4 regions of the Streptomyces sp. NPDC039609 genome follow, and region 1 is predicted to be linked to each of the others. Evidence: riboswitches for the same ligand, from Rfam matches in the RefSeq annotation. Region 1 holds a riboswitch; each other region holds the start of a gene.

What was found. A riboswitch is a leader RNA that binds a small molecule or an ion and turns the genes downstream of it on or off. The one in region 1 is predicted to bind cyclic di-AMP.
Region 2: it holds a riboswitch for cyclic di-AMP, as region 1 does, so the genes downstream of both, ACZ561_RS25530 (M23 family metallopeptidase) here and ACZ561_RS13360 (M23 family metallopeptidase) in region 1, are expected to answer to the same signal.
Region 3: it holds a riboswitch for cyclic di-AMP, as region 1 does, so the genes downstream of both, ACZ561_RS03400 (LysM peptidoglycan-binding domain-containing protein) here and ACZ561_RS13360 (M23 family metallopeptidase) in region 1, are expected to answer to the same signal.
Region 4: it holds a riboswitch for cyclic di-AMP, as region 1 does, so the genes downstream of both, ACZ561_RS33900 (M23 family metallopeptidase) here and ACZ561_RS13360 (M23 family metallopeptidase) in region 1, are expected to answer to the same signal.

The regions. Positions count from the first base shown of each region.
Region 1 covers NZ_JBVIUJ010000004.1:250,089-257,452, forward strand. Annotated here, with positions in the region: gene ACZ561_RS13340 (aspartate aminotransferase family protein) at 1-30, shown strand, start outside; gene ACZ561_RS13345 (XRE family transcriptional regulator) at 106-735, shown strand; gene ACZ561_RS13350 (DUF6126 family protein) at 756-911, shown strand; gene ACZ561_RS13355 (tyrosine-protein phosphatase) at 921-1,733, opposite strand; cyclic di-AMP (ydaO/yuaA leader) riboswitch at 2,100-2,275, shown strand; gene ACZ561_RS13360 (M23 family metallopeptidase) at 2,278-3,249, shown strand; gene ACZ561_RS13365 (SGNH/GDSL hydrolase family protein) at 3,413-4,207, shown strand; gene ACZ561_RS13370 (STM4011 family radical SAM protein) at 4,194-5,048, opposite strand; gene ACZ561_RS13375 (STM4012 family radical SAM protein) at 5,062-6,393, opposite strand; gene ACZ561_RS13380 (STM4013/SEN3800 family hydrolase) at 6,390-7,211, opposite strand; gene ACZ561_RS13385 (STM4014 family protein) at 7,232-7,364, opposite strand, start outside.
Region 2 covers NZ_JBVIUJ010000008.1:372,152-379,515, reverse strand. Annotated here, with positions in the region: gene ACZ561_RS25540 (M16 family metallopeptidase) at 1-452, shown strand, start outside; gene ACZ561_RS25535 (M16 family metallopeptidase) at 479-1,846, shown strand; cyclic di-AMP (ydaO/yuaA leader) riboswitch at 2,050-2,215, shown strand; gene ACZ561_RS25530 (M23 family metallopeptidase) at 2,229-3,011, shown strand; gene ACZ561_RS25525 (GntR family transcriptional regulator) at 3,173-3,856, shown strand; gene ACZ561_RS25520 (HPr family phosphocarrier protein) at 4,004-4,285, opposite strand; gene ACZ561_RS25515 (bifunctional acetate--CoA ligase family protein/GNAT family N-acetyltransferase) at 4,462-7,364, shown strand, end outside.
Region 3 covers NZ_JBVIUJ010000001.1:763,925-771,288, reverse strand. Annotated here, with positions in the region: gene ACZ561_RS03410 (flavin-containing monooxygenase) at 1-756, shown strand, start outside; partial or broken gene ACZ561_RS03405 (phosphocholine-specific phospholipase C) at 990-3,013, shown strand; cyclic di-AMP (ydaO/yuaA leader) riboswitch at 3,326-3,477, shown strand; gene ACZ561_RS03400 (LysM peptidoglycan-binding domain-containing protein) at 3,480-4,382, shown strand; gene ACZ561_RS03395 (hypothetical protein) at 4,558-5,715, shown strand; gene ACZ561_RS03390 (hypothetical protein) at 5,852-7,027, opposite strand; gene ACZ561_RS03385 (S9 family peptidase) at 7,183-7,364, opposite strand, start outside.
Region 4 covers NZ_JBVIUJ010000015.1:14,224-21,587, forward strand. Annotated here, with positions in the region: gene lhgO (L-2-hydroxyglutarate oxidase) at 1-880, shown strand, start outside; gene trmB (tRNA (guanosine(46)-N7)-methyltransferase TrmB) at 1,000-1,719, shown strand; gene ACZ561_RS33895 (PrsW family intramembrane metalloprotease) at 1,778-3,085, shown strand; gene ACZ561_RS33900 (M23 family metallopeptidase) at 3,380-4,474, opposite strand; cyclic di-AMP (ydaO/yuaA leader) riboswitch at 4,486-4,633, opposite strand; gene ACZ561_RS33905 (PP2C family protein-serine/threonine phosphatase) at 4,846-6,012, opposite strand; gene ACZ561_RS33910 (MFS transporter) at 6,178-7,364, opposite strand, start outside.

The DNA.
Region 1 (7,364 bases):
CTGGTCAAGCAGGCGGTGGCACAGCGCTGATCTTCGGTCTCGGGAGACTTTTGCCTCCGAGGCAAGAAAGTTGCCTCAGAGGAAAGATCCTGGCGGAATGGGGGCATGGAGCACCTCCCCGGGGAGCGGTCCCCGGACCCCGCCGCACCCGATGTCCTGCCGGACGTCGCGCCCCAGCTGCGCGCCCTGCGCCGACGCCGAGGGCTGACCCTGGAGGCCGCCGCCCAGCGGGCCGGTCTCTCCCCGGCCCATCTCTCCCGGCTGGAGACCGGCCGCCGGCAGCCCTCGCTGCCCATGCTGCTCGCCCTCGCCCGCATCTACGGTACGACGGTCGCCGAGCTCCTGGGTGAGGTTCCGCCCGAGCGTGATCCGGTCGTCAGGGCGGGCCGGTCCGAGCCCGTCGAGGCCGACGGCTGGATCTACCGCCAGGCCGGTGGCCCCGGCCGCGCGATGCAGGCGCTCCGGGTCCACGTGCCGTACGCCACCCGGACCGACATCGTGCGCGTCCACCCCGGGGAGGAGTGGCTCCACGTCCTCGAAGGGCAGGTGCGCCTCGCACTCGGCGACACCGTGCACGTACTCGACCCGGGGGACAGCGCGCACTTCGACTCGCTCACCCCGCACCGCATCGGCGCCGCCGGCCGCGGCGGGGCCGAGCTGCTCTTCGTCCACACGCTGATGCAGAGCCCCGCCGCCGAGCTGTGCCTCGGCGACGGAACTCCGCATCCGCGCTGAGCCCTTCGGAAGGGGCCGATATGTCCGACAAGTCCGTACCCGTCACCGGCGAAGAGCGCGACGGGGGCAAGTTCCCCAAGGGTCTGGTGCTCCGGCTCTTCGCCTATCTGGTGGCCGGGCACCTCTTCGCCGGGTTCCTCTACCTGCTGTTCATGCTCGGCGGGCAGAACCAGTAGAGGACGGGGTCACGCCTCGACGACGAGCCGCTCGCGCAGCCGCTCCCGCGTCTCGGGGGCGAGCTCGAGGCCGTCCGTGAGGTAGCTCTCGACCGTGCCCCAGGTCTGCTCGATCGTCTCGAACGCTGCCCGCAGGTACTCGACGCGCGCGTCGAAGAGCGGGCTGAGCAGCTCCATCACCTCGGGCGACATGGCGTCCGCGGCGGTGGAGCTGCGGCGCACCTTGTACCGGCGGTGCGGGTCGTTCGACTTCACGTAGTCGGCCTCGATCGCCTCGCGCTCGACACCCACCGCGAGCAGCGAGATGGCGATCGACAGGCCCGCGCGGTCCTTGCCGGCCGCGCAGTGCATCAGCGCCGGAACGCTGTCCTCGGCCATCGCGTGCAGGATGCGGCTGTGCTCCGCGATCCGCTCGACAATCATCTTCCGGTACGAATCGGACATTCGGGCGGCTGCCTTGCCGTCACCCAGGATGGCGCGGAGCTGCTCCAGCTCGCCCGTGCTGACCAGCTTCCAGAACTCCTTGCCGTCGGCCGGGTCATTGAGCGGTATGTTCACATTTCGTACACCCGGAAGTTCGACGTCCGGGCCCTCGACCTTCCGGTCCGCCTGGTTGCGGAAGTCGAAGATCGTGTGCAGCCCGAGGGTGGAGAGGAAGGCCGCGTCCTCCTCGGTGGCGTGCGCGAGGTGGCCGCTGCGGAAGAGTCGTCCGAATCGCACCGATCCGCCGCGCATGGTCGGCAGGCCGCCCACGTCCCGGAAGTTGCGCACCCCGGTGAGCTCGGGTTCGGTCGACGGGACCTGCGGCAGCTGCTGCGTCACGAGTGCTCCTGAAGGTTGACTGATCGAGATCGGTTCCAGGGGCAATCATCCCGGGTGGGGGCGGCTCCGCATACCCCCGGGGTATGGGAATGGGTGTTCTGTCCGAATTGGGCCCTTAGGTATAACGCGCCCTGGTAATAGGGGAGATGGGTTCCGGTGCGTGAGCAGCGTCATAAAAGTGACGGACCGTGCCTGATCGTTCCGGACAATCTCCCTGCCGGAAAAGGGAATCGGCGCTCCGCCCTCCACGGAGGGTGACCGGAATTCGGCCTGAATATCCCGGCCCTGAATGCGGGAGAAAAACGGTGGCTTGTTCGCGCCGACTCCGCTCGTCTACGGTCACCGTCAATCCGGTCGGACCGCCGAATCCTGCCACCGCCCGGAATCCGCACCCATCCACGTACGGCAGGAGCGGGGGACCCAGGTAAGTACGCCGAACCGGATCGATCCGGACGGCTTGGGGTTAAGTCGCGTGAGAACGCGGCCGGACATCTCCAGTCCGAACCCGACAGCTCACCTCGCAGGCGACGGAGAGGAATTCGCCATGCCCGCAAAGGGTAAGCACCGCCGTCCCAAGGTCAACCCGATCACGCGCGGATTCGTCGCCGCCGGCACCGGTGGCGCCGTCGTCGCCCTGCCGCTCCTCGGTGCGACCGGAGCCCACGCCGCCGACAAGGGCGCCCCGACCGTGACGCCCGAGCAGGCCGTCGCCGCCGTCGCCGCCGCTCCCGCGAAGGCCCCCGCCGCCGACAAGACCGCCAAGCCGAAGACGTACTCCGTCGTCCGCGGCGACTACCTGTCGAAGATCGCCTCCGAGCACCACCTGGCGGGCGGCTGGAAGAAGCTCTACGAGGACAACCGCCAGGTCGTGGGCGGGAACCCCTCGCTGATCCTTCCCGGCATGAAGCTCACCCTCGGCGCCAAGTCGACGGCGACCCCGCCCGCGCCCAAGGCCGCCCCGAAGACCGCCCCGAAGGCCGCACCCAAGGCGGAGAAGTCCTCCACCGGTTCGGCCGAGCGCAGCTCGCGCAGCGCCGACCGCGGCACGGTCGAGTCCACCCAGGCCTCGACCTCCACCCCGGCGCCGTCCGCTCCCGCCAAGGCCGCTTCCTCCGGCTGGGTCGCCCCGGTCAGCGGCGGCGTCTCCACCCCGTACCGCGCCTCCGGTGCCATGTGGTCCTCCGGCTACCACACCGGTGTCGACTTCATCGCCTCCTCCGGCACCTCGGTCAAGGCCGTCGGTGCGGGCACCGTCTACTCCGCGGGCAACAGCGGCTCGTACGGCAACGAGGTCGTCATCCAGCACGCCGACGGCACGTTCTCGCAGTACGCCCACCTCTCCTCGCTGGGCGTCTCCGCCGGCCAGACCGTCACGGGCGGCCAGGAGATCGGTCTCTCCGGTTCGACCGGCAACTCCACCGGTCCGCACCTGCACTTCGAGATCCGCACCGGACCGAGCTACGGCTCGGACATCGACCCGCTGGCGTACCTGCGCTCGCACGGCGTCAGCATCTGACGTACACCCGGCACCCGAAGGGGCCCGGCACCTGTGTGCCGGGCCCCTTCGCGTTCCCCCGTATTCCGGCTTGGCGGAATCTTGACCGGTGGCGTATCTCACCCGGCGTCAACCCCTCCTTACGGTCGCGTAGGTCACACCCATAAGGGAAAGATGAGCTCCCGTGGCAGACGATTCGAGATCAAGAGACATGGACGTATTCGGGTCGTACGCGGCGATCGGTGACAGCTTCACCGAGGGCGTCGGAGACCCCGGGCCAGATGGGAAGTACGTCGGCTGGGCGGACCGCTTCGCGGTGCTGCTCGCCGACCAGCTGCCGGAGCACGACGCATTCCGTTACGCCAACCTGGCCGTACGCGGCCGCCTCCTCGACCAGATCGTGGAGGAGCAGGTCCCCAGGGCGAAGGAGCTCGCCCCCGACCTCGTGACCTTCTGCGCGGGGGGCAACGACATCATCCGCCCGGGTACCGACCCGGACGATGTCGCGGAGCGCTTCGAGCGCGCCGTCGCGGATCTGACCTCGGCCGTGGGCACGGTCATGGTGACGACCGGCTTCGACACCCGCGACGTACCCGTGCTGCGCCATCTGCGCGGCAAGATCGCCACCTACACGGCTCATGTCCGGGCCGTCGCCGACCGCTACGACTGCCCGGTCCTGGACCTGTGGTCGCTCAAGTCGGTGCAGGACAGGCGGGCTTGGGACGACGACCGGCTGCACCTCTCGCCCGAGGGTCACACCCGGGTCGCGCTGCGCGCCGCCCAGGTCCTCGGCATGGAGGTGCCGGCGGACCCGGACCAGGCGTGGCCGCCGCTGCCGCCGCGGAACACCCTGGACGTGCGCCGCGACGACATCAACTGGGCCAGGGAGTACCTCGTGCCGTGGATCGGCAGGCGGCTGCGGGGTGAGAGCTCGGGGGACCACGTGGAGGCCAAGCGCCCGGACCTCATGCCCCTCTGAGCGTGGCGGGGATCCGTTCCAGGACGCCTCCGGCGAACACGTCGTACAGCGGCAGCGTCTCCAGATGGACGTAGCCGATGTGGCAGTCGCAGACGGCGAGGGGGCAGGCGCGGGGCCGCAGGGCGGCGCGGTACGAACCGTCGTACAGGTTGCCGAGCTCGGCCTTCACGAAGTGGCAGCGTCGCACCGTCCCGTCACCGTCCACCGAGATCACCGACTCGCCGGTCCGGCAGGGGAGACCGGCCGAGGGGTGCGGACGGCGGCTGTACGGGAAGAGGGGGTCGAGGGCGGTCCAGCCATCGGCCTCCTCTTCGGTGTAGGTGTGCCCCTCGGCGGCGTTCACCCAGAGGTACACCTCGGGCGGGAGATCGTCCCGGAGCCGCCGAGCGTGCTCCCGGTGCTCCGGCAGGCCGACGATCCCGACGCTGAAACGCGTGCCCCGGGCGGCCAGTTCGCGGCACTTGGCGAGAAAGCGGTCGTACGGTGTCTGCCCCGGGTGGTAGGTGCACCAGAGCGCGAGGGTCTCGGGGTCGGCCTCGGCCAGCCAGTCGGTGCGGCAGCTCAGATTCGTCTGGATCGCCACCCGCTCGATGTGGGGGAGGCGCGACAGCTCGGTGAGCGTGCGCCGGTACCAGGACCTGACCAGGCCCTCGCCCCACGGGGTGAAGAGAATCCTCAGCCGGTCGCCGGTCTGCGCGGCCGCCCAGGCGGAGAAGCGCTCCAGCGCGGCGCGGTCGGCACGCAGCTGCTCGCGGCTGTCACGGCGCTTGGCGAAGGGGCAGTAGGGGCAGTCGTAGTCGCAGGAGGCGAGCGGGCCCCGGTAGAGGATCGTCAGGTCCATGCCGTCACCTCCGCTACTTCGGCTCGTAGGCGGCCATCGCCGCCCGGACGGCCGGCGAGAACAGCGCGGGACCGAGCGCGTCCGAGTGGGCCAGGCCCTCGGGCGAGAGCCGCAACAGCCCGGCCGGGGCCGTCGGATCCAGCCAGCCGAGCTTCTCGAACCGGCCCAGTTCGGCCGGGAAGTCCGCGAACGGCGAGGTGCCGAACCGCTCGTCGTAGTCGACCGCCGACATGCCCCGGGCCTGCAGGAGCGACTGGAGCAGATGGCGTCGGCGCGCCTCGTCCGCCTCGACCCACCGGCCCACCTGGGCGCGGGTGAAGTCCCGCGTCCCGGTGTAGAAGTCGATGATCGAGCGAACCTCCCTCATGTCGACGGCGTAGTCGAAGGAGTAGTGCAGCGAGGAGGTGTACGAGCGCGCCCCGCAGCCCAGGCCGATCATCCCGTCCGTCTGGCAGGCGTAGTCGTCCGCGCCCTGCGGCGGGGCGTCCGCGCGCCGGAACATCCGCATCGATTCCTGCTGGTACCCCCGCGCCAGCAGATGGTCCCGGCCGTGGCGGTACAGCCGCAGCCGCTGCTCGTCCCACTCCCGGTCCGCGGTGGGCGAGAGTCGGCCGAGGCCGGTGAGCGGGCGGATGTAGAGGGGATAGAGATACAGCTCCTCGGGCGCCCAGGCGAGCGCCGCGTCGAGGGAACGGGTCCAGGACTCCTCGGTCTGGCCGTCGATGCCGTAGATGAGGTCGATGTTCAGTACGGGGACGCCGGTGTCCCGGATGCGGGCGAGCGCGGCCTCGACATCGGCGCGGCGCTGCGGCCGCACGGCGGCGCGGGCCTCGGCCTCGACGAAGCTCTGCACTCCGATGCTGAGCCGGGTGGCGCCCCGGTCGGCCAGGACCGCCAGCCGGTCGGCGGTGGCCGTCGAGGGGGAGGTCTCCACGGAGAGCGGGACGGCCCGCAGATCCGCACCCATCCGCTTCTCCGCGATGTCGCAGAGCCGCTCCAGCTCGCCGGCGGTGAGGAAGGTGGGGGTGCCCCCGCCGAAGGCGGCCGTGGCGAAACGGACCGGTCCGGCGTCGCCGAGCGCCTCCCTCACGGCTGTCGCCTGTCGGTCGAGCGCGTCGAGATAGCGGCTGGTCAGCTCGTCCGGGGCGCCGATCCGGGTGAAGAGGTTGCAGAAGCCGCAGCGGACCTCGCAGAACGGTATGTGCGCATAGAGGGAGAGCGTGTCCTTCGGCTCGTCCGCCCACAGCGCCGCGAGGGAGGGCGCGGGGTCGGGGAGCGGCCGGTACGCCGTCTTGTGCGGGTAGGCGTAGACATAGCTCTCGTACGGACGCGGGGCATCGCTCATGCGACCGCCTCCCGCTCCGGGCCGTCCAGGAAGAAGTGGGCGTACGGCACGGTCCAGACGACCTCGTGGCCGAGGCGGTGACCGGTGAAGCCGTCCTCCCCGTATGCCGTGCCGTGGTCGGAGCAGACGATCGCGAAGCAGTTCCGGCGGCTGCTCATGGCGGCGAAGAGCCGGCCGATGTGCCGGTCGACGTACTCCAGCGCCGCCGCGTGCGAGGCCCGGGTGTCACCGGACTCCCGGGTGGCACCGGGCAGATGGAACCAGTTGGGCTGGTGCAGGGCTGCGACGTTGACGAAGAGGAAGAGGCGCTGCTCGTGCGGGAGCGCGGCGACGATCTCCTCGGCCCGGGTCACCTGGGACTCGAAGGAGGTGGGGGAGGCGACGCCGAAGTCGGGCTCCCAGTGGCTCTCCTGGAAGAGGCCGGGCAGCACGGAGCCGAGGGGGCCCTGGCCGTTGAAGAAGCCGACGCCGCCGACGCAGGCGGTGCGGTAGCCCTCCTTCGCCAGACCGGAGACCAGATCGGGGGTGTCGTGGACGAAGGTGCCGTCGGCGGTGCTCTCGCTGCCCGCGAACCGCGCGGCGAAGAGTCTGGGGTGCGGGCCCTGGTGGTCCGGGGTCGGCAGGAAGCCCGCGAAGATCGCCTGATGGGAGGCGTAGGTGAAGCTGCCGGGGGCGTGCCGGCGCTCCCAGCTGCCGCCGGGGAGGTGCCGGGCCAGGTTCGGGATGCGGCCGGCCGCGGCGAGCTCGGTGGCGACGTCGTACCGGAGGGTGTCGAGCGTGACCAGGAGGAGATCGTGGCTGCCCACGATCTCGTTCATGTCGGGTGCGGGAGGCTGGTTCACACGATGCTCGTTCCTGTGGTGCGACTGCTGCCGGTGGTGCTGTCAGGGCTTCTGCGGAGGAGTGCGGAGACCTGGGCCGCGTAGGTGTCCTGGCCCTCCGCGCCGCTGCCGGGGAGGCCGGTGAGTCCG
Region 2 (7,364 bases), on a different contig from region 1:
TGGTCCGCCGCGACCGCACGGCGGTGGCGGCCGGCTTCGGCCTGCTCCGGCTGGCCGGCGCGCCGTCGCTGGGCTGGCTGGACGTCAAGACGTCCGGCGGTGTCGAGGTGCCCGAGATCGAGACCGCCGTCGACGAGGAGCTGGCCCGGTTCGCCGCCGAGGGCCCGACGCCCGAGGAGATGGAGCGCGCCCAGGCCCAGTTGGAGCGCGAGTGGCTGGACCGGCTCGGCACGGTCGCGGGCCGGGCCGACGAACTGTGCCGCTTCGCGGTCCTGTTCGGCGACCCGCAGCTCGCCCTCACCGCCGTGCACCGGGTCCTGGACGTCACCGCGGAGGAGGTGCAGGCGGTTGCCAAGGCCCGGCTGCGCCCGGACAACCGCGCGGTGCTCGTCTACGAGCCGACCGGTACCGAACAGAGCGACAGCGACGAGGAAGAGGGAGCGGACCAGTGACCGACGCTGCCGCGTCTTTGACGAGCATGACGTTCCACCCGCAGCCGGAGCCGGGCACCGCCAAGCCCTGGGCCTTCCCGGCACCGGACCGCGGAGCGCTGGACAACGGCCTGACGGTGCTGCGCTGCCACCGCCCCGGCCAGCAGGTGGTGGCCGTCGAGATCTTCCTCGACGCCCCGCTGGACGCCGAGCCCGAGGGCCTGGACGGCGTGGCCACGATCATGGCCCGCGCCCTCTCCGAGGGCACGGACAAGCACTCCGCCGAGGAGTTCGCCGCCGAGCTGGAGCGCTGCGGCGCCACGCTCGACGCGCACGCCGACCACCCGGGCGTACGGGTCTCCCTGGAGGTCCCCGTCTCCCGGCTGCCGAAGGCGCTCGGCCTGCTCGCCGAAGCGCTGATCGCGCCGGCCTTCCTCGACACCGAGGTCGAGCGCCTGGTGCGCAACCGGCTCGACGAGATCCCGCACGAGACGGCCAACCCGGCCCGCCGGGCGGCCAAGCAGCTCTCCAAGGAGCTGTTCCCGGCCACGTCGCGCATGTCGCGGCCGCGCCAGGGCACCGAGGAGACGGTGGCGGCGATCGACGCCGCGGCCGTCCGTGCCTTCTTCGAGGCATACATGCGGCCCTCCACGGCCACGGCCGTCGTCGTCGGCGACCTGACCGACGTGGACCTGGACAAGGTCCTCGCCGAGTCGCTGGGCGCGTGGACGGGGAACACGGCCGAGCCGCGCCCCATGCCTCCGATCACGGCCGACGACACCGGCCGGGTGGTCATCGTCGACCGGCCGGGCGCCGTCCAGACCCAGCTGCTCATCGGCCGCGTCGGCGCCGACCGGCACGACCGTGTCTGGCCGGCCCAGGTCCTCGGCACGTACTGCCTCGGTGGCACCCTCACCTCCCGCCTGGACCGCGTCCTGCGCGAGGAGAAGGGCTACACGTACGGCGTCCGTGCCTTCGGCCAGGTGCTGCGGTCCGACGGTGAGGGCCACGGCGCCTCGATGCTCGCCATCAGCGGCTCCGTCGACACCCCCAACACCGGACCGGCACTTGACGACCTGTGGAAGGTGCTGCGCACCCTCGCCGCCGGGGGGCTGACGGACGCCGAGCGCGATGTGGCCGTGCAGAACCTGGTGGGGGTGGCGCCGCTGAAGTACGAGACGGCCGCCTCCGTCGCCGGGACGCTCGCCGACCAGGTCGAGCAGCACCTTCCGGACGATTTCCAGGCGCAGTTGTACGCCCGCCTGGCCGAGACCGGCACGGTGGAGGCGACCGCGGCGGTCGTGAACGCCTTCCCGGTGGACCGTCTTGTCACCGTGCTCGTCGGTGACGCGGCGCAGATCGAGGAGCCGGTGCGTGCCCTCGGCATCGGCGAAGTGACCGTCGTCACCGGCTGATTGAGGCAACCCCGCGCCACTTCGAGGACCCCGTTATCACGGTATGGCGGGGTCCTCCCCTTTGTCCGTATTGAGGGAATGGGTGGGCGTATGCCCTGTGGCATGTCTTACAAACGGGCGTGTCTGTTTGCTGATTGAAAGACAGTCCGCTTAGCGTCGGTCCGGCTGTTCGCCAGTTGCACCCGCCGCGAGCCCGTGGCATCGGACAGTCATCGCCGAGTCCCCGTCAGGCGCGAGCCTGGGGAGCCGGGGACCCACACGAAGTCCCTGGGGTGAATCGGACGCCTTCGCACCCGTGCGGAGGGGCCCGTAGGAGACCTTCCTGCTCCGAACCCGTCAGCTAACCCGGTAGGCGAGAAGGAAGGAAAGGATCAGCCACTACATGGCGTTCACCCGTGCCACCGGGAAGCATCGTGGTCCGAGCCGTCTGGCGCGCCGCAGCGCGGGCATCGCCGGCGTCGCGACCATCGCCACCACCGGCGTCATCGGAACCCTCGCCTCGCCGGCGCTCGCCGCCGACGCGGACGCCCCCTCCTTCGAGGACACCGGCCTGACCCAGATCGTCGCCGCCGACACCCTCGCGGCCACGATCGACGCCCAGGCCGCCGCCCAGGAGCGCGAGGCCGCCGAGGCCGTCGAGCGGGCCAAGGCCGAGGCCCGGGCGAAGGCGGAGGCGAAGCGCAAGGCCGAGGCCCGCGCCAAGGAGATCCGCGAGGCCAAGGAGCGCGCCGCCCGCGAGGCCGAGCGCAAGCGTCTGAACTCCTTCCAGCTCCCCGTCGCCGGTTCGTACGTGACCACCAGCTACCAGGCCGGTGGCGCGCTCTGGTCCTCCGGCAGCCACTCCGGCGTCGACTTCCGGGCCGCCTCCGGCAGCCGGGTCGTCTCCGTCGGCTCCGGCACCGTCGTCGAGGCCGGCTGGGGCGGCGCGTACGGCAACAACATCGTCATCCGGATGAACGACGGCACGTACACCCAGTACGGTCACCTGTCGTCCATCAGTGTCTCGGTCGGCCAGACCGTCACCCCGGGCCAGCGGATAGGCCTCTCGGGCTCGACCGGCAACTCGACCGGCCCGCACCTCCACTTCGAGGCGCGCACCACCGCCGAGTACGGCTCCGACATCAACCCGGTCGCGTATCTGCGCGCCCGCGGCGTGAACGTCTGACGGCCACGGAACAGCGTCAGAAAAGCCCCGGCTCGTCCTGAGCCGGGGCTTTTCGCTGGCCAAAAGATATCCATGTTCCCGGATCGCCTTCGGAAATTCCGTCCCGCTGCAATAGAGTCGCCGACGAACCGGTTTCGCGCGGATCAAGGCGGAGGTCGAAGATGCGCATTCCCGCGCAGTCGGTATGCACGGCGATTCGGGACGACATCGTTTCCGGGGTCCTCCCGTGCGGCAGCCGGCTGACCGAGGAGCAGTTGGCCCGCCGCTACGGGGTCTCCCGCGTCCCCGTCCGCGAGGCGCTGCGCACCCTGGAGTCCGAGGGCTTCGTGATCAGCCGCCGGCACGCGGGCGCCCATGTCGCCGAACCCACCGAGCAGGAGGCGGCGGATCTTCTGGACGTCCGGTCACTGCTCGAGCCGCTGGGTGCCGCCCGCGCCGCGCAGCGCCGCACCGACGCCCATCTCAAGGTGCTGCGGGGCCTGGTCAGGCTGGGGCAGGAGCGGGCCAGGCGCGGCCAGGGTGAAGATCTGCGCTCGCTCGGCAGCTGGTTCCACGAGACGCTGGCACAGGCCTCCGGCAGTCCGGCGCTCACGGCGCTGCTCACCCAGCTGCGGCACAAGATCGCCTGGATGTACGCGGTCGAGCCCGCCGCCCAGCCCGTCGAGGCGTGGGCCGAGCACGGGGCGATCGTCGACGCCGTGGCGCGCGGCGACGCCGAACGGGCCCGCACCCTGACCGCGCTGCACGCCGAGCGCTCGCTGGCGCAGCACCGGTTGAAGCGCCAGGAGCGCGGACGTGTGAGGGCTTCGCAACACGTCGTAAACACCGCGAGCGCCCAGAATTAACACGCGGGCCGTATACAAAGAATAGGAATTCTCGGGGCTTTCTTCGTGCTGCCCGGGATTCCAGAAATTCGGTGGTCGGGTCGGCAGGGAAAACAATGGAGCCGCACTCGCCTTCATTTCGGCGTGTGCGGCTCCATCGGAATTAAGTCAGACGGTCTCGGGGAGCTCGTCGAGGCCCTCGGCAACCAGCTTCGCCAGACGGTCCAGAGCGGCCTCGGCGCCATCGGCGTCCGAAGCGAGCACGATCTCCTCGCCGCCCTGCGCGCCCAGACCGAGCACCGCGAGCATCGACGCGGCGTTCACCGGGTTGCCATCGGCCTTGGCGATCGTCACGGGGACGCCGGAGGCCGTGGTGGCACGGACGAAGATGGAGGCGGGGCGGGCGTGCAGGCCCTCGGCCCAGCCGACGTTGACGCGGCGCTCAGCCATGGTGTTGCCCTTCAAGTCTCAAGCGGGTTGTCTAGACCAGTCTCTCACGGGTGGCGGGATGCTCGAAGCCGACCTTCGGACCCTGTCCCAGGGCCGTTTCGGTGCTCCTACCTTGCATGGCACACAGACGCCGCGCGACCGGTGCCACTGACGTACCCCGGCCGTACGCTTGCCCCATGCAGAGCGCGTCGGAACAGCCGGAACAACCGGAACACGCCTACCCCGACCACTGGGAAGCGGATGTGGTCCTCCGTGACGGCGGCACCGCGCGCATCAGGCCCATCACCGTCGACGACGCCGACCGGCTGGTCAGCTTCTACGAGCAGGTCTCGGACGAGTCGAAGTACTACCGCTTCTTCGCGCCCTACCCGCGGCTCTCCGCCAAGGACGTGCACCGCTTCACCCATCACGACTTCGTCGACAGGGTCGGTCTCGCGGCGACCGTCGGCGGGGAGTTCATCGCCACCGTTCGGTACGACCGCATCAACGAGCGGGGGCTGCCGGCCAGCGCCCCCGCCGACGAGGCCGAGGTCGCCTTCCTGGTCCAGGACGCGCACCAGGGGCGGGGTGTGGCCTCCGCGCTGCTCGAACACATCGCGGCGGTGGCGCGGGAGCGGGACATCCGACGGTTCGCGGCGGAGGTGCTGCCTGCCAACTCGAAGATGATCAAGGTCTTCACCGACGCCGGATACACCCAGAAGCGCAGCTTCGAGGACGGCTCCGTACGGCTGCACCTCGACCTGGAGCCCACCGACCGCTCGCTCGCCGTGCAGCGCGCGCGGGAGCAGCGGGCCGAGGCGCGATCCGTGCAGCGCCTCCTCGCCCCCGGCTCGGTCGCCGTCATCGGCGCCGGACGCGCGCCGGGCGGGGTGGGCCGGACGGTCCTGCGCAACCTGCTGGACTCCGGGTTCACCGGCCGTACGTACGCCGTCAACCGCGCCCTCGGGGACGGGGGCACGCTCGACGGGGTGCCGGCCTTCCGCTCCGTCGGGGACATCGGCGAACCGGTCGACCTGGCGATCGTCGCCGTGCCCGCCGAGCGGGTGCCGGAGGCGGTCGCCGACTGCGGCGAGCACGGGGTGCAGGGCCTGGTCGTGCTCTCGGCGGGGTACGCGGAGAGCGGGCCCGAAGGGCGGGAGCGGCAGCGGGAACTGGTGCGGCAGGCCCGTTCGTACGGGATGCGGATCATCGGTCCCAACGCGTTCGGGATCATCAACACCTCGACCGACGTCCGGCTGAACGCCTCGCTCGCGCCGCAGATGCCGGCCGCCGGGCGGATCGGGCTCTTCACCCAGTCCGGCGCGATCGGCATCGCACTGCTCGCCGGACTCCACCGGCGCGGCGCCGGTCTCTCCTCCTTCATCTCCGCGGGCAACCGGGCGGACGTCTCGGGCAACGACTTCCTCCAGCACTGGTACGACGACCCCGCGACCGATGTCGTCCTGCTGTACCTGGAATCGATCGGGAACCCCCGGAAGTTCACCCGGCTGGCCCGGCGGACGGCGGCGGTCAAACCGGTGGTGGTGGTCAAGGGCGCCCGGCACAGCGGGAGCGCGCCGCCGGGACACCGGGTACCGGTCACCCGTATCGGGCACGCCACCGTCTCCGCGCTGCTCCGGCAGGCCGGGGTCATCCGCGTCGACACGGTCACCGAACTCGTCGACGCGGGCCTGCTGCTCGCGGGCCAGCCGTTGCCGACCGGGCCCCGGGTCGCGATCCTCGGCAACTCCGAGTCGCTCGGGCTGCTGACGTACGACGCCTGTCTGACGGAGGGACTGCGTCCGCAGCGCCCGATCGACCTGACGACGGCGGCGACCCCGGCCGACTTCCGCGACGCGCTGGCTGCGGCGCTCGTGGACGACGCCTGTGACGCGGTCGTCGTGACCGCGATCCCGTGGGTCGGCGAGAACGGCGCCGTCGAGTCGGGCGACGGCGAGGTCCTCGCGGCCTCCCTCCGCGACGCGGTCGCCTCGGCCCCGGCCCTCGCGAAGCCGGTGGTCGTGGTCCACGTGGAGATGGGCGGCCTCGCGGAAGCCCTCGCCGTGGCGACCAGCACCCGACCGGCCCCCCGGAGGGGCGCGACGGGGGCCGCCGGCTCCCCGGCAGGTACGGCCCCGCCGCCGGCGGATTCCACCGCCGAGCGAGGTGCCGCGCACGGCCCGTCGGCGGGAGGGCGGGCACCCGCGCCGACTGCGACTGCGCCTTCGACGCCGTGGGCAGGAAGCGGCGTGCCCGAGCGCCCCCCGACCACCGCCTCGCCGGCGCCCACCACCACGCCGACACCCGCCGACGGCGCTCCGGCCGACCGCCCGCCCGCGCCCGGCGCGACACCGACGCCCCCGCCCGGCGCCGTACCGACGGGCACGCCCGGCGCGACACCGACGCCCGCGCCCGGCGCGACACCGACGCCCCCGCCCGGCGCGACACCGACGCCCCCGCCCGGCGCCGTACCGACGGGCACGCCCGGGTACGGCGGCGCTCCCGCCGACCGGTCCGGCACCGCCGGCCGACCCGAGACCGCCGGACCCGGGATCGCCACATCGGCACCCGCAGTCGGTGGCCCGTCCGCTTCCGCCGCCAGGCCAGGGACCGCCGCCCCGGCACCCGCCGTCGGTGGCCCCTCCCGCCCCGTGGCCGGACGGGGCGCCGGTGAGGTCGATGCCCCCGGTGGTGACGACGCGCCGCGTCCCGGGGCCATCCCCGCCTATCCCGCCGCCGAGCGGGCGGTGCGGGCGTTGGCCGAGGCCGTGCGGTACGGGGAGTGGCGGCGGCAGGCCGCCGAGCCGGGGCGGGTGCCCGAGTTCGAGGACATCGACGAGGGCGGGGCCGCCACGCAGATCGAGCGGGCGCTCGGTGAAGAGACGCCGGAGGGAGCGGAGAGCACCGCCCGGGGTGTGACCCTCGACCCCGACGCGGCGGGCGAGCTCCTCGGCAGGTACGGGATCGTCGTCCTGCCCACCCTGCCCGCGCCCACCCCCGACGCCGCCGTCCTGGCCGCCGCCCGCCTCGGCTACCCCGTCGCCCTGAAGACGACCGCCCCCCACCTGCGCCACCGCCCCGACCTCGGAGGCGTACGGCT
Region 3 (7,364 bases), on a different contig from region 1:
CGGCGTGTCCTGAGCGGCCTCAACCAGCGTGTCCTGCGGGACGAGGGGCTGATCCGGGAGCATCTGACGCCCAGTTACGATCCTTGGGACCAGCGGCTCTGCGCCGTTCCGGACGCCGATCTCTTCCACGCCCTGAAGAGGGGCGAGGCCGAGATCGTCACCGATCACATCGACCGTTTCGTGCCGGAGGGGGTCAGGCTGACATCGGGCCGGGTGCTGGAGGCCGACGTCGTCGTGACGGCCACCGGACTCGAACTGCTCGCCTTCGGCGGCATCGAGCCGACGGTGGACGGCCGGCCGGTGAAACTGTCGGACCAGTTCGTGTGGCAGGGCACGATGCTCACGTCGGTGCCCAACTTCGCCTTCTGCATCGGCTACACGAACGCTTCCTGGACGCTGCGCGCCGACCTGACCTCGCGCCTCGTCTGCAAGGTGCTCAACCACATGGGCGAGCGGCGGTACGCGGCGGTGGTGCCGAAGCCGGAGGGCATCCTGCGCGAGCGCCCTCTGCTCGACCTCGCGTCAGGCTACGTCCGGCGCTCGATCGACGCCTTCCCGCGTCAGGGCGACCGGAGCCCGTGGAAGGTCCGCCAGAACTACGTCCTGGACGCGGCGACCACGATGCGCACGAACCTGGACCGCACCCTGGCACCGACCCCCCTGACGCAGGTGCTCGCGGCCCGAACGGCAGAAAAGCACGCCGAGGAGGCCACGGAGCGCGTCGGTGCGTCCGCGCCGCCCGTCAGGAGGCCGTGAGGCGAACCGGGCAGGGCAGAGCCTCACTCGTCGCGCGCGAGGCTCCGTCGTGCCGCAGCCCCACGCGATCGCCGTGCTTCATTGGTTCGACATCCCACCAATCCCCACCAAGCAACAACCGCCCGTCGGAAGTTCACCCAAGAATTACCGCACGGATCTATACCTTTAAGCCACCCTCCCTCATCCTGTCCACGGTGTGCCGCTGGGGCACGCAGTGACGCGAGAGGCGGGGCATGACTCCCATCAGCCGCAGGGGATTCGTCGGGATCGGGGCAGGTCTCATGGCGGGCGCCGCCCTCCCCACGGGCACGGCATCGGCCACCGCCGCGGCCGCCAACGGCACGCTCACCGACGTCAAGCATGTCGTGATCCTCATGCAGGAGAACCGCAGCTTCGACCACTACTTCGGCCGGCTGCGCGGCGTCCGCGGCTTCGGCGACCGGGCGGCGGGCAACATCCCGGGCGGCTGGGGCACGTTCAACCAGCCCAACTGGGGCGGCCGCCAGTACCCGTGGAAGCTCAGCGCCACCCCGCCCGCCGGGGGCGTCGACGGCGAGACCCTGGCCCAGTGCAACGGCGACCTTCCGCACAGCTGGACCTCGCAGCACGCGGCATGGAACGCGGGCCGTATGGACAACTGGGTGACCGGCGTCGGCAACACCCGCACCCTCGGCTATCTCGACCGCGGTGACATCCCCTTCCACTATGCCCTCGCCGACAACTACACGATCTGCGACGCGTACTTCTGCTCGGCGCTCAGCGCCACCGGCCCCAACCGCACCTTCCTGTGGAGCGGCAGGATCGACGCCTCCAGCAAGGACGGCGGCGACGAGTCCGGGCTCACCTGGGAGACGTACGCCGAGGCGCTCCAGCGTGCCGGGGTGAGCTGGAAGGTCTACCAGAACGCGCAGGACAACTACGGCGACAACGGCCTCGCGTACTTCAAGAAGTTCACCGACGCGCGGCCCGGCGACCCGCTGTACGACCGCGGCATGGGGTCGGTTCCCAAGGTCACCGGATCGACCCCGGACGACATCGCCGCCGCGATCCGGGCCGACGTCGTCGCCGGCACGCTCCCCCAGGTCTCCTGGGTCGTGGCCAACGAGGCCTTCTCCGAGCACCCGTACGCCCCGCCCGGCGACGGCGCGCACTTCGTCGACCTCGTCTACCGCGCGCTCGCCGCGAATCCCGAGGTGTTCGACGGGACGGTCCTCTTCCTCAACTACGACGAGAACGACGGATTCTTCGACCACGTCCCGCCGCCGGTCGCCCCGCCCGGCACCCCGGGCGAGTACCTCGACGGTGTCCCGATCGGTCTCGGCTTCCGGGTCCCGATGCTCGTCATGTCCCCGTGGACGCGTGGCGGCTGGGTCAGCTCGGAGGTCTTCGACCACACCTCCGTCCTGCGGTTCATGGAGACCTGGACGGCCGCCCTCGGCACCCCCGCCGCGTGCCCGAACATCAGCGCCTGGCGGCGCAAGGTCACGGGCGACCTGACCGGGGTCTTCGACTTCGGGAACCCCGTCTTCGGCGTTCCCTCGGGGCTCCCGTCCACCGCCAAGGTGATCGGGCAGTCGACCTGCGCCCCCCTGCCCAACCCGGTCCCGCAGGACAACGCCCTGCCCGCGCAGGAGGCCGGCACCCGCCCGGCGCGCGCCCTGCCGTACCAGGTGAACGGCAACCTCGACCGGTTCGAGTTCGGTGCCGCGGGCAAGATCCTGGCCTGGTTCTCCATGACGAACCAGGGCGCGCAGGCGAAGCGCGCGGCGCACTTCACGATCCATCCGCACCAGCACCGGTCCACGGCGGCCTGGCAGTACACCGTCGACGCGGGCACGACGTCCACGGACTACTTCAACATCGGGACGGGCTCGGGGTCGGGCAAGTACGACATCTCGATGATGGGCCCCAACCGCTTCCTGCGCCGCTTCATCGGCGACGCCTCGAAGCCGGGCAGGCGATCGAGGTCGCGGCGCGCTTCGCGACCGAGCCGGGCACCGGGAAGACGGCGATCTGCTTCGCGATGAAGAACACCTCCACCACTCCGGTGACCTTCACCATCCGCTCGAACGCCTATCGTTCCGACGGGCCGTGGACGTACACGGTGGCGGCGAACTCCTCGCGCGAGGACTACTTCAACGCCGTGGCGTACCACAACGGCTGGTACGACTTCACCGTCCTCGCCGACATCGACGGCACCTGGTCGCGTCGCTACACGGGCCACATCGAGACCGGCACCGCGAGCATCACCGGCTGACACACAGCCGCACTTCCTATCAAAAGGGACACAAGAGTCTTTACCATCCCTTGTGTCCCTTTTCTCAACTCACCTGAATTTACCCTAATGACCGATTTGGCACCCCTGGTGAGATGAATCACGCAAAGGGCCTGCAACCATCTCCTCGCACCTTCCGTCCCCTTGCCGCTCAAGGAAGTTCGGCGGGGTGGACGCGGCGGAAATCCCCTCGGCGAATTACCCACGTACGCGACGTCTTGTTTCTGTCGACATTTCTCGCCTACGGTCACCTCGACCCGGACGGATCGCCGAATCCTGCCACCGTCCGAAAAGACCGATCATTCACCCGAAGGCAGGAGCGGGGGACCCACTATTCGCCGGTCCGGATTTCTCCGGAGCGGCTCGGGGTGAAGTCGCACGTGTGCGGCCGGGCATCTCCAGCCCGAACCCGACAGCTCACCCCGCAGGCGCCGGAGAGGAATGCATCATGCCCGCACACGGTAAGCACCGGCGCCCCAAGCGACGTCCCCTGACCCGCGGTATCGCCCTTGCGAGCACGGGTGGCGCCGCACTGGCCCTGCCCCTGGTCGCCACGGCCACCGCTCATGCGACGCCCCAGACGGCCCCCGCGACCGCCCCCGCCGAGAAGACCGTCTTCAGCGCCCCGGCGAAGATCGCGGAATCAATTCCGGCCGCCCAGAATTCTGCCGCCAAGATATACAAGGTCGTCCGCGGCGACTCCCTTTCGGTGATCGCGCACGAGCAGGACGTCCAGGGCGGCTGGAAGGCCCTGTACCGCGCGAATCGCAGCGCCGTTGGTGACAACCCGTCACTTATCCACCCTGGCCTCGAACTGACGCTCAGCGGGAATTCCGCCACCGCCCCGAAGCAGCCCAAGCAGTCGAAGTCCTCGGCCCGTTCGGACGCCGACCGGGCCGACCGCTCGCAGCAGCGGAGCGCCGCTCCGGCCAAGGCCGCTCCCGCCAAGGCCGCTCCCGCGAAGCCCGCCGCCGCGGCTTCCGGGAAGGCCGCCGCCGCGGCCCCCAAGGCCGCCCCGGCGAAGACCTACGCCAACAACCTCGACGGGTGGATCCGCGAGTCGCTGGACGTCATGGCGCGCTACGGCATCCCGGGGTCGTACGACGGGATCCACCGCAACATCATGCGCGAGTCCTCGGGCAACCCGCAGGCCATCAACCTCTGGGACTCGAACGCCGTCAAGGGCACGCCGTCCAAGGGTCTCCTCCAGGTCATCGAGCCGACCTTCCTCGCCTACCACGTGCCGGGCACGTCGATGGACCTCTTCGACCCCGTCGCCAACATCACCGCGGCCTGCAACTACGCCGCGGACCGCTACGGCTCCATCGACAACGTCAACGGGCCGTACTGATCCCCGCTCCGCGTCGACTCCACGCCCCGGCCCCGGTCCCTCATGGGCCGGGGCTTCGGCGTCCCGCCAAGCGGTCTGGGGCATTCCGTCCCCATGTCGCGTTCATGGCGTGCACCATGGGCGACTGATGATCCGCGATGGGGATCGCGGATCCCGTCCCTGGGGGGAACGACGTATGAAGAGAACGCTTGCCGTGTGCGCGGCCGCCGCCGCCATGGCCGGTCTGCTCACGGTTGCCGGTCCGGCCGTCGCCCAGACGCCCGGCGCCGCCGCCGCCGCCTCACGGTGCACGCCCGGCCCGACCGTACTTCCCTCGCTCCCGCCGGACGCCCGTGGCGGGATCTCCACCGAGGGCGTGCACGATCTCGGCCCGCGCGGCCTGGCCGTGGGCGCGAGCGGCGGCCTGCCGGTGTACTGGCGAGGTGAGCGGCTGCACCGTGTGCCACTGCCCGAGGGCTACGACGAGGGTGCTGTCCGAGCCGTCAACCGGCAGGGACTCATGGCCGGCTGGGTGGGGCGCCGCTCCGACGGTTCGACCGCCCTGTTCAGCTACCGCCCCGGGGCCTCGTCGGTGCGGCTGTTCGCCGACGGGGTGCCACGGGGCGCGTCCGATGTGGACGTCGACGACGCCGGGCGGATCGCGGCCGTCGACAGCGACGGCACGGCGAAGGTGTGGCGGGACGGGAAGGTCACGCGGACCCTGGCGCTGCCGCCGGACGCGGGACCGGGCACGGTCGTGACGCGGATCACCAGTGTCAACGCGCGCGGCGATGTGATCGGCGCGGCCGAGCAGTCGTACGACGGCCCCGACGGTTTCACCTGGAGCTCCTTCCCGGTCCTGTGGCCGGGGGACGGCGGTCCGGCGCGTGCGCTGCCGGTCGCGCGCGCCGAGTATCTGGTCCACAACATGGCCGAGGGCATCGACGACGCGGGGCGGGTGGTCGGGTACGTCTCGGTCAGCGACCGGTTCGACCCGGAGAGCGAGCCCTGGTCGTGGACGCCCCCGTACCAGGATCACGGCTCGTCCCCCGGCCTCGTTGCCGGGCAGGAGGAGGGTGAGTTCGGTGCGATCAGCCCGACGACGGGCGTCGCGGTGGGTACGGCGACGACCCACCGGGAGGGCGCCCCGCTCCTGCCCTCCCAGGCCCAGTTGTGGCCGGGGCACGGCCCGGTGCTCGCGCTGCCGTCGCTCGAGGCGGACCGTGACGCGACGGCCCGCGCCGTGTCGGACGACGACCGGGTGGGCGGAGTCGCCGTCGACGCGTCGTGGGTCGCCCGTCCGGTGATCTGGAACTGCGCGAGCCGACAGGCGTACGTGCCCCCGGGCTCGTAGCGGCGGCAGGCGACATCGGGGCGCGGACGGGCCGGACCGGAGTGCGTCCGCGCCCCTGACCGGTAAAGGGTGCGGACAGGACACGCCAGGTCCGCACCCCGACAGGTCGGGCGTCGGGAGGTCGGACGTCGGCAGGTCAGGCGTCGAGCCGGGGCCGGGCGGACTCCGGTACGGAGGTGGTGGCGTCCGTGGTCTTCGTGCGGCCCACGGCCACCCGTAGCGTCACGGCAGCCGCGACCCCCGCCACCACGCCCCAGGTCAGGGCGGCCGGAACGCCTCCGCCGAGGACGGCGGACATGTGCAGGAGCCCCCAGCGCAGGCCCGCCCCGTCCGTCGCGATCCCCAGGAGCTGGCCGGCCAGCAGCGCGAGGACGGTCGCGCAGACCGCGCCCGCCGCCATCGCGGGGACGGTGACCCGGGTGAGCAGCACGGGCAGCCGGCGCAGTGCCCACCACACGACGACGAGAACCAGCACGTCGGCGGCGCGGTACAGGAGCCAGTCGCCGAGCTGCACGCCCGCCGGGCTGTCCCATGCGCCGAGCAGCAGCCACTGCCGCAGGAGGTCGCCCGGTTCGGCGAACAGCCCGCCGTCCGGGGAGACCGTCTGGATGGCGGCGGCGACCGGTTGGTACGAGAGGACCAGCAGGGACAGGGCGATCGCAGCGGTCCCGACGGTGGCGGCGAGGCGGGCGGCCCGCGCGGGGACCACCTCCTGCGGCAGCGGACCGGCACCCTTCGCGGTGACGCGCGCGACGAGCACGGTCACGACCGCCGTGACCAGTGCGGTCGCGACCAAGGCCTGCCGCCCGGTGGAGATCACGCTCGCCAGCTGGGGCAGGAAGCGGTAACTGCCGCGCCCGTGCGAGGCGATCAGCCACGGTGCGGAGACGGTGACCGCGAGCGTCCCGGCCACGAGACCCCAGGCCCACAGTGCGAGCAGCGCCGCGGTCAGCCTGCCCCGTACCGGCGGCAGCCTGCGGATCAGGAGCAGCGCCCCGGGCACGAAGAAGGCGAAGACCGCGAAGAACCGGATCTGCATCCCGGTGCCGTACAGCCCGAGGTAGCGGCCGGCGTCGGTCCCGGCCGTGTCCCCGACCCCTCCGGCCACCTCGGCTCCGAACCGGACCGAGGCCGGAGGATCGTACGACCAGGGAAGCAGCCAGCGCTCGAGCTCGGCGGTGGCCTGACCGCCGAGGACGCCGGTGGAGCCCGGCAGATGAAGTGCCTGCGCACTCGCTCCCGCCCACCACAGCAACGCCGTGAGCAGCAGCCCACCCACCAGTGCCGGTATCGCCGCGCGCCGGTATGTCATGTACGTCCCCCGCTGTGATCGGACCCCGTGCTACCCCTTGCGGGGTGGAGGTTACGGGTTGTTGATCACACGCGCATCAGCGGCCTATGTGCGACTCGCCCATTGCCGTTGTGCCGGAGGAGAGTGAAGACGCTCTCCTCCGGCACGTGGCACGCTCAGCCGAACATCTCGCCGAGCAGCTCGGGGCCGATGGCGATGGGGGCCGGGCGGTACGCAGGAGGCTGCGTACCCATCAGCTCGCGCACCAGGAAGTCCCAGCAGCGGGTGCGGACATGGGCCAGGCAGTCGATGAACGTGTGCTCGGCGCCGGGCACGATGTGCAGTTCGAAGTCCTTGC
Region 4 (7,364 bases), on a different contig from region 1:
CCGGCTGCACGCGCTCGTGCAGCGCGGCCGGGAGAACGGCATCCCGGTGCGCGAGCTGGGCCCCGCGCAGATCAGCGAGTACGAGCCGCGGGTGCGGGGGCTCGCCGCGATCCACGTCGGCACGACCGGGATCTGCGACTACGGAGCGGTGGCGGCGCAGCTCGCCGAGTCCTCCGGGGCGCGGATCCTGTACGGCTCCGAGGTCACCGCGATCGACCGCCGGCCCTGGGGCGTCGCCGTCCGCACGGCCGCCGGGGCGGTGGTGCGGGGGCGGGTCCTGGTGAACTGCGCGGGGTTGCACTGCGACCGGGTGGCCCGGCTCGCGGGCGACGAGCCGGGGATGCGGATCGTCCCCTTCCGCGGGGAGTACTTCGAGCTGGCGGACCCCTCGCTGGTGCGCGGCCTGGTCTATCCGGTGCCGGACCCTGCCTTCCCCTTCCTCGGGGTCCATCTGACGCGGGGCGTCGACGGCGGTGTGCACGTGGGGCCGAACGCGGTGCCGGCGCTGGCCCGCGAGGGGTACGGCTGGTCGGCCGTCCGGCCCGGCGACCTGGCGGGGACGCTGGCGTGGCCCGGATCGTGGCAGATCGCGCGGGAGCACTGGCGGTACGGAGCGGGTGAGCTGCGCCGGTCGCTGTCGAAGCGGGCCTTCACGGAGGCGGTGCGCAGGCTGCTGCCGGTGGTGGAGGAAACGGATCTGCGGCGGGCGCCGGCGGGGGTACGGGCGCAGGCGGTGCTGCGGGACGGCACGCTGCTGGACGACTTCCTGATCCGTGAGGCCCCCCGGACGATCCACGTGCTGAACGCCCCGAGCCCGGCGGCGACGGCGTCGCTCCCGATCGGCCGGGAGATCGCCACGAGGGCGCTGTCCTTTCTGTAGTCCTCGCCACAGCGGAGTGGGGTGAGCGCGCCCGTAGAATTGGGGGCATTGTGTCTGAGTCTCAAGAAACCGCCACCCGCCCCGTCGCCGAGCCCGTCGTCGCCCGCCGGGGCAGTCGGATGTTCGCCGCCGGAGAAGGGCCCCTGCCCGATCCCGCCGGTTCGCACCACGAGCGGCGCATCCGCAGCTTCCAGCCCCGCCGCAGCCGCGTCACCGCGGGGCAGGCCGAGGCGATGCTCAAGCGGTGGCCCGACTGGGGTCTCGACATCGACGGCAAGCGGATCCTCGATCTGAAGGAGATGTTCGGCGACCTCCCCGTCGTCCTGGAGATCGGCTTCGGCATGGGCGAGGCCACGGCCGAGATGGCCGCCGCCGACCCCGGCACCGGCATCCTCGCCGTGGACGTCCACACCCCCGGTCAGGGCAACCTCCTCGGTCTCGCCGACCGCAACGGGCTCGAGAACGTCCGCGTCGCCAACGGCGACGCGATCATCCTGCTGCGAGAGATGCTCGGCCCCGATGCCCTCGACGGCTGCCGCGTCTACTTCCCGGATCCCTGGCCCAAGAAGCGCCACCACAAGCGGCGCCTGATCCAGCCCGAGTTCCTGACGCTGCTCGCGACACGGATGAAGTCCGGCGCCGTCCTGCACTGCGCCACCGACTGGGAGGAGTACGCCGAGCAGATGCTCGAGGTCCTCTCCGCCCACCCCGACTTCGAGAACACGCAGGCCGACGGCGGCTACGCACCCCGCCCCGCCTTCCGTCCCCTCACCCGCTTCGAGGGGCAGGGCCTCGACAAGGGCCACCTCGTGCACGACCTGCTCTTCGCCAGGAAGTAGGACGTCGAGGGCGGAACTCCCTCGCGGGGTGTCAGTCGCTGTCGTTAGGGTCGATCACGTGTCGAACCACGTGCCCGTCCCTGCCCGGGACACCGAGGAGCCCGACTTCACGGCTGTCCCGGACCGCGCCCAGTGGCGCTACCGGCCCCGCCGCGCGTTCTGGCGCAGCAAGGTGGTCCGGGCGGTCGCCGTGGTCACGCTGCTCACGCTCTGCGCGCTGGTGATCCTCGCGATCGTGCGGGACCAGACCGGCACCGAGGGGTTCCTCGTCGGCCTCGGCCTGGCCGTCCTGCCCGTCCCTCTGCTGGTCGCCGCATTCCGCTGGCTCGACCGCGTCGAACCCGGCCCGTGGCGGAACCTGATCTTCGCGTTCTGCTGGGGCGCCTTCGCCGCCGCGCTCGTCTCGATCATCGCCAACTCCTTCGCGGTCCGCTGGATAGCCACCGCCACGGCCGACCCCGCGTCCGCCGACACCCTCGGCGCCACGGTCGTGGCACCGGTGGTCGAGGAGAGCGCCAAGGCCGCCGCCGTACTGCTGATCTTCCTGCTGCGCCGCCGCGAGTTCACCGGTCTCGTCGACGGCGTCGTGATCGCCGGCCTCACCGCGAGCGGCTTCGCCTTCACCGAGAACATCCTCTATCTCGGCCGGGCCTTCGGCGAGGACCAGGAGATCGGCACGACCGGCATCGGCTCGATGACCGCCGGCACCTTCTTCGCACGGATCGTGATGTCGCCGTTCGCGCATCCGCTCTTCACCGTGCTCACCGGCCTCGGCTTCGGCTTCGCCGCCCTCGCCACCCGGCGCCAGCGCGTGCGGCGCGTCCTGCTTCCGGTGGCCGGTCTCGTCCTCTCGATGGGCGTGCACGCCCTGTGGAACGGCTCGGCGACCATCCTCGGACCGTGGGGCTTCATCGTCGTGTACGGCATCTTCATGGTGCCCGCGTTCGGTCTGCTGACCTGGCTGGCGATATGGAGCAGGCAGCGGGAGCTGCGCACGATATCCGGGCAGCTCCCGGCGTACGCCGCGGCCGGCTGGCTCTCCCCCGCCGAGCCGCTCGCGCTCTCCTCGATGCGGGCCCGTTCCCTCGCCCGCGACTTCGCCCGCCGCACGTACGGCCCGGCGGCCGCCGTCGCGGTCGGGGAGTACGAGGCGTTCGCGACGACCCTCGCCTTCCTGCGCCACCGCGCCCAGCGCGGCGCGGGCGCTCCGGACTTCCTCGCCCGCGAGCAGGAGCTGCTCCACCACCTCTGGCAGCGCAAGGCGGTCGCATCCCCCGCCCTGACCTATGCCGCGCGGGCGACGGGCCAGGTCTGGGCGCCGCCCCAGTACCTCGACTACGGCGGCTACAACCCGTACCGGAGCTAGTTCGCGGGGCGCCTCCGGGTCGGTCAGCCGCAGGTCGAGCGTGGCCGGACGCCGACGGCACCGCGGGGGTGACGCGGTGTTCCGGCACGCCCGACGTCGGGGGGCCGCCGAAGGCGCGGGGGGTGCCGCAGGACCGCCGGAGTCGCGGGGGGGGCCGCCAGGACCGCCGAAGTCGCGGCGGGTGCCGCAGGACCGCCGGAGTCGCGGGGCGCGCAACGAGGGACGCGCCCCCACGCGAGCGTGGGGGCGCGTCGAAGACTCGACGGCCTCAGCGGCCTCGGATTCCCGGCCGGATCAGACCGACAGGCCCTTGTCCCGCAGCCAGGCCGCCGGGTCGATTCCGTCGCCGCCCGCGGTGTGGACCTCCAGGTGCAGGTGCGGGCCGGTCACGTTGCCGGTCGCGCCGACGCGGCCGATCGTGTCGCCCGTACCCACCGACTGGCCCACGCTCACCGTCATCGAGGACAGGTGCGCGTACCAGACCTCCGAGCCGTCCTCCAGCTCCAGGACGATCCGGTAGCCGTACGAGCCGGACCAGCCCGCCGACTTGATGGTGCCGCCGTGGACCGCCTTGACCGGCGTGCCGGTGGGCGCCGCGAAGTCGAGGCCCGTGTGGTAGCCGGAGGACCACATGGAGCCGGACTGGCCGTAGGTGGAGGTGAGGGTGTACGAGGACGTGGGCAGGGAGTAGCTGGCGGCGAGCTTGGCCAGCCGCTCCGCCTCGGCCTTGGCCGCTGCCTCCGCCTCCGCCTTCTTCTTCGCCTCGGCGGCGGCCTTCTCTGCCGCGGAAGCCTTCGCCGCCGCCTCGGCCGCTGCCTTCTCCGCCGCCTGCTTCTCCGCCTCGGCCTTCTCGGCCGCGTCGGCGGAGGCCTGCTGCTGCTCGGCCTGCTGGAGGATGCGGGCGCGCAGCGCCTCGCCGGCGTCGGCGGTGGACTCGGACGCGGAACCGCCGTCGGTCTTCTCGGCGCTGTCGGCCGAGAGGGTGAGGGAGGCGGTGAGCGGCTGCGGGTTGTTCGTCCCGGAACCCGTACCGTCGGCGCCGTCCTCGTCGGAGATGAGTTCGCCGACGCCCGGCAGTTCGGAGGCGTCCGGGAGGTTCAGGTCCGGGAGCGATATGGAGACCGGGGGCTTGTCCTTGGCGGTGGCCATGCCACCAGCGCCGACGGCCGCGATGACACCGACGCCGAGGACGGTGGAGGAGCGGGCGAAGGCGGAGCGCTGCTTCACGACCCGGTGGCGGCCACCGGAGCGGGCCTGCTGGCGAAGGGAGTCCTCGGTGGGGTTCCACTCCCCCCACGTCGTGGCGTCGTCCGTACCGGCGGCGCCCGGCGCACCGAACGCTTGGAACCCGTCGAAGGTGTCTTCGGGGGCAGGGGTGTTGGACGCCACGGAGGCGTACTCCTTTCCTTCCTTCTCGCCTACCGGGTTAGCTGACGGGTTCGGAGCAGGAAGGTCTCCTACGGGCGGTGTCGCACGGATGCGACGGTGCCCGATTCACCCCAAGTGGTGGTTCCCCGGTTCCTTTTCAGGATTCGGCGCGTGCGCACGGTGCCGTCTCTTGCGACGGCTGGGACGACCGCGCTGCGTTATCGAACGTTAATAGACAGGAGGGCCGGATTCCAAGCTGTTCCGAGTGATCATTCAAGGGATTGAGTCAGTACAGCCCGATTTGACCCCGCTTCAGTTGACCCCCGCCTGCAGGAGTTGAAACTGACAGTGTGTCAGTTGTTATCTCAGCGGTACCTCTCCACTACGGATGGTCACGGCACCACCGGCATCGTCCGCCGCCGCTCCGGCTGCCCCGTCGTCGGACGGCTCACGGCGAGCAGCGCCATGTCGTCCGTGGAGCCGCCGCCCGTGTAGCGGCGGACGTCGTCGACGAGCGCGTCCAGCAGCTCCTCGGGACCCGGGAAGATCCGGCCGGCGAGCCGCTCGGCCGGATCGTAGAAGGTGCCCTTGGCGTCGCGCGCCTCGGACAGGCCGTCGGTGTAGAAGAGCAGCGTCGCGCCGGGCGGGTACGGGCTCTCGTCCGCCCTGTCTGGCCAGGCGGCCAACTCGCCCATGCCGAGCGGCAGCGCCGGCTCGCTCGGCGCCAGCAGCTCCAGGCCCCCGTCCGCGTGCAGCAGCAGCGGCTCGGGGTGACCGCGGTTCACCACCCGTACGTGCCCGTCCACGCGCGGGATCTCGGCCAGGACGGCCGTGGTGAACCCCTCGAAGGCGTCGAGACTGGAGCGCCGCGTGCCCTCCCGGGCCAGCGCCCGCTCCAGCCGCTGCGCGACGCCCTCGAGGGTCGCCTCCTGCTCGGCAGCCTCCCGGAAGGCCCCGATCACGATGGCGACCGCCTCGACCGCGTCCAGCCCCTTGCCCCGTACGTCACCGACCACGAGCCGCACCCCGTACGGAGTGTCCTGGACGGCGAACAGATCGCCGCCGATGAACGCGTCCGCCTGCGCGGCCTCGTAACGAGCCGCCACCTGAAGGCCGCCGATCCGCTCGGCCGGCGTCGGCAGGACCGCCTTCTGGGCGGTCGCCGCGATCACCCGGGCCGAGGCGAGCCGCTCGCCGCTGCGCAGGACGACCCGGTTGATGAGCAGGGCGAGGGCGACGACGGTGGCGACGGTGAATGTCTCGGTGAGGGAGGGAACTTCGGAGGCCGTGTGGTTGTAGAGGTGCAGACCGATGCCGGCGAGGATCGCGGCGATGCCGGTGAGCAGGGTCGTCAGCATCGAGAAGAACGGAGCCGCGATGAGCGGAGCGGCCGAGAACATCGGGGCCGCCGTGTACGAGGGCGGGGTGGAGAGGTCGAAGACGACACCACCGAGGATGACGAGCGGGGGCAGGGCTCGGATGAACCGCCGGGCCTGCTCGGCTCGCGGCCGCGGACGCCCGTTCACGTCGCCGCCCGCGCCTCGCTGCCCCTGCCCCACCTGTGCTCTCCTGCCCGGTCCGTACACGGCGACGGACGGTACCGCGCCCACCCCAGGGTGGCGGGAGCCGCGCCGCGCGGCGACCCCCGCTCGGCCGAGTGGGTGACACCTCCTCAGCCGCTCACCCCTACGCCCCCGCCCTTCACCTCCGCGCGCCCCCGACCCCTACCCCCGAGCGTCCGGGACCCCGTCCGCGCTCAGCCGTCCGCCGCGCCCCAGGACCCCCACCGCGCCCGCGCACGCCAAGCCGACCCCGCACAGCACCAGCCACGGCGTCGCCGACCACCCGGTCACATCGAGCAGCGCGCCCGTCCCCAGGTTCCCGAGCGTGATCCCGATCCCGCAGACGGTGTTGTAGAGCCCGTAGTGCGTGGCCACCCACCGCCCGCCCGAGAGCGCGACGACCGTGTCCATCTCGTACGGGTACAGCACCGCGTTCGCGACCGCCAGGGCCGCCGCGCACAGCAGCAACCCCCCGAGGCCCGGCACGGCCACGGGCGGCAGGAAGGCCGCGCCCATCAGCACAAGGCCGAGGACCAGACACCGCTCACGGCTCAGCCGGCGCGCGCACCAGGCCGTGATCCGCAGCTGGCCGGCCAGCGCGACGAGCGCGGAGACGACGAAGAGCGCGGTCGTCGCCGCCGTGCCGTCCGCCGCGAGCGGCAGCGCCAGGTAGACCTGGAAGGACAGGACGTACGAGCCGGTCATCGCCAGCGAGAAGAGCCAGAAGGTGCGGTTGGTCAGCACCGTACGGAACTGGCCCCGCTCCTCGACCGCCTCCGCCGGCTTCCCCCGTACCGGAAGGTGCCGCAGCTGTACCAGCGTCAGTACGGCGAACAGCACCGCCGCCACCACGCATGTCAGCCGGAACGACACCCCCGTCAGCGCCACCCCCACCAGCGGCCCGAGCAGGATCCCCGCCTGGTAGTACGTGTTGAACAGCGCGAACGCCTCCACGCGTCGCTCCCCCGCCTCCGCCGCGAGATACGCCCGCACGGCCGGATTGAACAGCGCTCCCGCCAGGCCCGTCGCCACCGAGGCGGCGACCAGCACCGGCAGCGACTGGGCGAACGCGAGCGCCCCGAATCCCGCCGTCCGCAGCGCGCAGCCCGCGACGATCAGCGGCTTGAAGCCGAGCCGGTCGGCGAGCGCCCCGCCGACCAGGAACATGCCCTGCTGGGAGAGGTTCCGTACGCCGAGGACGAGCCCGACGGCCCAGGCCGCCATCCCGAGACCGCCGGCGAGATGAGCGGCGAGGTACGGCATCAACATGTAGAAGCCGAGGTTGATGGTCAGCTGGTTGAGAAAGAGCAGCCGTACCGCGGGCTCGAACGTACGGCTCTGACGCCAGA